Regions from separate parts of the Marinococcus salis genome, predicted to be linked through region 2. Evidence: predicted binding sites of a transcription regulator. Region 2 holds the regulator's gene; the other holds the start of a gene.
What was found. Region 2 encodes Rex, which represses fermentation and respiration genes when NADH is low (regulators of the CRP and FNR family bind a similar motif). Its sites were predicted from a motif close to TTGTGAAATATTTCACAA; they were not measured.
Positions count from the first base shown of each region.

Region 1 (3,089 bases), on a different contig from region 2:
CTCCGCTGCGTGATTGACAAAATAATCACGGATCAACTGGTTGGTGCTCATACGGCACCGTCTCCCTTCTGTGTGGAAACTACTTATATCATGTTTCATGTTCCTTTAAAAAATTATAATTAAACAAGAAAATTTATGACTCCGGTTGGAGCGGATAGGATTCTCTTAGCGTCCACTGGTCTTTTTCAAGATGGGCTTTAAAGCGGTTCATGATCCAAAGGTGAATAAATGCCTGGGTGTACTGATAAAAATACCATGGCATAGCCGGGACGTAGTCATGGACCGCTACAATGCACTGATTGGTATGAGGAATTTTACGGAATTCCAACCGGCCCCGCTCTCCTTCGTTTACCTGAGCCAGGAGCCCCCCGGTAATATAATACAGCGCGCGGTCTTCTTCACTGCGCTCCTTGGAATAAGAAAGCTCAAGAAATGTTCTTTTCATAAAAGCAGGCCGGAGCCCATACTGATAACGGTCGGTCGTTTCCACTTTTACAAACGGGCGCAGAAGCTTCGGCAGCCATTTTATATAGTAGCGTGCCGTCCAGTCTGCGTCTCTGCCATTTGGAATCGTCACGCGCTGGACGGAGCGCACATTCCGTTCCACCGGCGCCGGCTTCAGGCGTGCCAGGATGGAGGACTGATCTTTCCTGCTCTCACGCAGGGAATTTTCTGCCGCCTCCCGGAATGAAACTTTTCCATCACTAATCCCTTTTACACTTTTGGCTGGATCGGCCACCATCGGATGGATCAGGCTTTCAATTAAGGGGTAGACAAGGCTTTTCGGCGTTCCAGTCGTCACACTCACCCACAGTCTGGAAAGACGCACGGTGAAAAACGGAACAGTAACTGCGTACCGCTTTTTCCCCATCACCTGTGATGTGACCCCCATCATTTTCCGGTACGTCATGACATCCGGGCCTCCAACATCAATGGAGCGGTTGTAGAGTGACTCTTCCCCGATGCTCTTCTGCAGGCTGTTCAATACATCGGAGAGGGCGATCGGATGGGTCTTTGTTTGTGTCCATTTCGGAAGAATCATCACCGGCAGCCGTTTCACCAGCTTTGCCAGAATAGGGAATGACGATCCCTGCGGACCTACGATTAATCCAGCCCGTATGGCAGTTACCGGGGTACGGTACGACTTTAGGATATTTTCGACTTCCAGGCGGCTGCTTAAATGACGGGACAACCGGTCGGCCTTAGGAATGATGCCACTCAAATAAACGACCTGCTTTACCTGCTGCTGCTCGGCAGCGCGCGCGAAATTATCCGCCAGAATGACATCCATATCCTCAAACCGGCCCTGGGTTAATTTGGACGTCGGCATCATAGAATGAACTAAGTACAGCGCGTAATCTGCGCCTTCAAGTGCTTTCTCTGCGTCCTTTAGTGAAAACAAGTCACACGAGCGCCACGTTACGTGCTCTTCGTTTTCTTTTGTGCTTATATTTCTCGACAGGGCAATAATATCTGCATGCTTCTTCAGCTCCGTCATCAGATTTCTTCCGATGTAACCGCTCGCTCCAGTTATAGCTATGACTGGCCGCCGGCTGTTTGTTCTCTCCATCTCCACACGCTCCTTTTTGTCTAGAATCGTTACGTATACCTTTCCCTAATTATTCCGGAGTTAATTACATATTTATTTTTGAAATAATCCATTGCGCAATTATCATCGTAACAAAGCTGACAAGGAAACCAAAAACTACAAAAGCTAGCACCCACAGCCATCCCCGCTCCAGATTAAGGCCGGCAAGCAGTCCAATAACCGCCCATGTCAATGCTGCCGGGAGGGCGTATTTTAATGTATTTTCCATTGAAACATTCCTCCTCTTTTCTGACTCTTCCCTTTGCAAAACCTGACCAATACTTAAATTCGTTATTTGTTCACAATTATATAATCTTCCTGCTTGCATCCTTTTGTGAAATAGTGCACAATGCAAGTAGGTAAATATTGCTCAGGTATTCACATGATTTAAATTCGAAAGGGGATTTTATACATGAAAAGAAATCACGTCCACCGGGTTGTTGTTGTCGGAGCCGGAGCTGTCGGCAGCGGATATGCATTTTCGTTAATTAATCAGGCTGTCGTCGAGGAGCTCGTGATCATCGATCTGGATGAACGCAAAGCCGAAGGTGACGTGATGGACCTGAACCACGGCAAAGCCTTTGCGCCCCATCCTACCAAAACATGGGTTGGCACGTATGAAGACTGCCGGGATGCCGATATTGTATGTATTACAGCCGGTGCCAACCAAAAACCCGGCGAGAGCCGTCTCGACCTTGTTGGCAAAAATACAGCAATTTTTAAAAATATTGTCGGACAGGTAATGGGCAGCGGCTTTGACGGGATATTTCTTATCGCTACTAACCCTGTGGATATCCTTACGTATGCCACGCAGCAGTTCAGCGGGCTTTCGAGTGAAAGAGTCATCGGGAGCGGCACCATTCTTGATACTGCCCGCCTGCGGTTTATGCTGAGTGATTACTTCGACACTGCCGCCCAGAATGCTCACGCCTATATCATTGGTGAACACGGGGATACCTCACTTGCCGTCTGGAGCCAGGCTAACGTGGGCGGCCGGAACGTTCTGGATTTAGCAGAGAAGCAGGAAAGGAAAAGCGTAGATGAAGTAAAAAAGATGATTAAAGACGTGCGCGGAGCTGCTTATGAAATCATTGAACGTAAAGGCGCTACGAGTCACGGCATTGCTATGGGCCTTACCCGCATCACAAACGCCATCTTAAAGAACGAAAACAGCGTTCTGACCGTCAGTGCCTATCTCGAGGGACAGTACGGAGAACACAATCTGTGCATTGGCGTTCCGGCTGTAATTAACCGCGAGGGTATACGGGAAGTAATCGAACTACCGCTGGACGAAGAAGAAACGGATAATTTCCGTCACAGCGCAGATACGCTCCGCCGTGTATGGGAAAACGCGAACGGGCAGACAACAAACTAAGCGATCCCTTTATTAAAACAAACTTAAAGCCTGAATAGCCCTTCCGCTGTGGAGGGTTTTTCTCTGTCCGCAGGCCCTTAAAGCGCAGTGATTCCCCATTTTGGGGCAATGTATGTTAGAATTTGA
Region 1 is NZ_JBQOJB010000001.1:339,923-343,011, forward strand. It holds gene ACTTK6_RS01620 (STAS domain-containing protein) at 1-51, opposite strand, end outside; gene ACTTK6_RS01625 (NAD-dependent epimerase/dehydratase family protein) at 134-1,570, opposite strand; gene ACTTK6_RS01630 (hypothetical protein) at 1,635-1,817, opposite strand; gene ACTTK6_RS01635 (L-lactate dehydrogenase) at 2,001-2,963, shown strand.
Region 1: ACTTK6_RS01635 (L-lactate dehydrogenase) is a predicted target of Rex. The motif match lies at 1,921-1,938, and genes of this name have one in related genera.

Region 2 (3,089 bases):
AACCTCCTTAGAATATTTTCATCGTCCGTTATATGTAACGGAAACGACAGTAACACCATTTTGTTAGCACTCATTAAACCCGAGTGCTAAACCCAATTATTATATTAATCAACCTGGGCTTTGTTTGCAAGAGGGAACCGAAAATTTTTTCTGTCTTTTCCCACTCCGGTGCTTGATGGCACCTGCATTCACATTCCCTGCTGCTCTCTTTGTTAACCTTCTATTTGAAAATTGTCATAAATTCGCAGTTGCTCTCTTTATTATTCCTGCAGAGACCTGTGATACAATAGGAGCGTTCTAACACAGATTTAACCGAAGATTAGGAGTGATTTCCTTCCATGGCCGCACGTTACTGGAGCATTGTTATCATTTACGTACTTATGCAGCTCTCGGGCATCGTTGCCGTTCCGGCTCTTTTAGCTATAGGCAGCTTTGATTCCGCCCAGCAGGCTTCATACTTCTGGATTTTTGCAAGCTTTATTACCGCTTTAATTGTCATTTTGATTTTGTTAATCCCGGAACGCGGCCAACAGCTCGCGTTTAATAAACCGAAGATGCCATGGCCCAACGCTACTGCCTGGATTTTCATCGGCTTTGCCCTTGCCTACGCCGGTCAGATTGTTGCCGGCTTGATTGAGCAGAACCTGCTCGGCATTGATTCAGCCTCCGAAAATACGGCGCAGATTATCGAGCTCGTTAACAGCATGCCAGCCTTTGTAATTATCGTGGCGGTGATCGGCCCGATTCTTGAAGAGCTTGTATTCCGTAAAGCTATATTTGGCTCCCTGTACAAGCGCACAAACTTTTTCGTTGCCGCCATCATCAGCTCTTTGATATTTGCTGCTGTGCATTTGGATTTTACGCACCTGCTCGTTTATACCATGATCGGCTTTGTGTTTGCTTATTTGTATGTTAAAACTGGACGGATCATTGTGCCGATTATCGTTCACTCTGTCATGAACGCGTTTGTGGTTGGCATTCAGGTACTGTTTCAGGATGAAATTGAGCGTATTATGCGTGAAGCCGAGGGTGCACTCATTCTGCTTGTTCAGGGGTTGATGTAATATGAAAGCTTCCACCGCTGCCCTTTTTTACTTTGTGCTGGGCGGAGTGCTGCTGATGTTTACGTATTTTTCCGTCAGCGAGTCCTCTTGGTCATTCTGGAGTATTCTGCTTGCCGCCTTTGCTGCTTATGACTTCGTTATGGGCTTCAACTATCTGCGCCTCATGGCAGAGCAGAACAAAAAGAAATAGCAAAAGGGACCAGCCAGTATTCGGCGGTCCCTTTTTAATAGATTAATATACGTCTTCCCCCGGCAGCCCTATTCGCTGTCCAGCGGATAATTTTTCAGAAAATACACGAGTGTCTGCAGCTCGATGGCAAGATCGATATGATGCACGCGTACAGATGCCGGCACGGATAAACGTGCCGGCGTGAAATTTAAAATACCGCTGATGCCTGCCTCCACCAGTTTTTCTCCAGTTGTCTGGGCGGCGGCGGATGGCACCGTGAGCATCGCTACGGACACGTTATGTTCTTCAAGCTTTTCTGCCAGATCGTCGGTGTGATACACCGGCACATTTCCAATCTGCTCGCCCACCATATCCTTATTAATATCAAATGCAGCCACAATCCGAGTATTTTCATTTTTGGAGAAATTATAGCGAAGCAGCGCTTTGCCGAGATTCCCGACACCAAGAAGCACGACGTCCGTTGCCTCGTCCTGGTCCAGGGTTTTCCGAAAAAACGACAGCAGATACTGGACGTTATAGCCGTAGCCTTTTTTGCCGAGGGCACCGAAATACGAAAAATCCCGGCGGATCGTTGCCGAGTCCACTTTCACCGCCTCGCTCAACTCCGTTGAAGAAACGCGGGTTTTGCCTGTTGCATACAGGCTTTCTAGAAATCGATAATATAGGGGTAGCCGCTTTGCGGTTGCCTGCGGAATTTTTTGCTGGTCTGTATTCATAGTTATTTCCACCTAAATGTATTGTCATCGTCTGTAGACAGTATAGCATGTGTCCCCGTGAAAACGTACCGAAACGCTTGTCATGCACGAGACTTATCCTGTTTCGCGTTTCACGGAAAAGTACGATACACTGATATTATCAGAGTTGTAATTAAAGGAGCTATATAAATATGATTTTACTTCAATGTTCGGCTGTCACCAAGTCTTTTGGGGCAGAAACCGTACTTGATCAAATAAAACTTGAAGTCAAGGAAGGCGAGCGGGTCGCCCTGGTCGGCAACAACGGGGCCGGCAAATCCACCCTTCTGAAAATTCTTGCTGGCGAATCCTCGTATGATTCCGGCTCCGTCACGATGCCAAAAGGCACGACATTCGGATACCTTGAGCAGCATACCGGATTGAACAGCGATAAAACCATGTGGGATGAAATGCTCGATGTTTTTACCCACCTTCAAAAAGCTGAAGCCGAGCTACGCCGCATGGAGGCGAGAATGGCTGAGCCCGACATTATTGATGACGCCAGAGCCTATGAAAAGCTAATGACCGATTACGATCAGCGCCAGCAGGAATTCGAAGCTCGCGGCGGCTACCGCTATGAATCCGACATCCGCACGGTGCTTGCCGGCCTTGGCTTTGGCAGCTTCTCTCTCGACACACCGGTGCAGTCACTGAGCGGTGGCCAGAAGACCCGACTTGCCCTTGGCAAACTGCTGCTGTCCCGGCCCGATCTCCTGATTCTTGACGAGCCGACCAACCATTTGGATATGGATACCCTCCGCTGGCTCGAACAGTATTTAAGCAGCTATCCGGGTGCTGTCCTGATCGTCTCCCACGACCGGTATTTTCTGGACCAGATCGTGACGAAGGTGTATGAAATCATTCATAAAAAAGCCCGCTTATTTTACGGCAACTACAGTGCCTTTCAGGAAAAACGGGCGGAACTGTTTGAACAGGAAATGCAGGCCTATGAAAAGCAGCAGAAGGAAATTGCCGAGCTTGAAGACTTTGTGCAGAAAAATATTGTGCGCGCCTCTACGACAAAACGGGCCCAGAGCCGGCGGAAAAAGCTCGAAAAAATGGATAAGCTCGACAAACCGCAGCGGGACGGCAAATCTGCCT
Region 2 is NZ_JBQOJB010000029.1:7,772-10,860, reverse strand. It holds gene ACTTK6_RS15255 (lysostaphin resistance A-like protein) at 339-1,064, shown strand; gene ACTTK6_RS15250 (DUF4305 domain-containing protein) at 1,066-1,254, shown strand; gene ACTTK6_RS15245 (redox-sensing transcriptional repressor Rex) at 1,323-1,970, opposite strand; gene ACTTK6_RS15240 (ABC-F family ATP-binding cassette domain-containing protein) at 2,141-3,089, shown strand, end outside.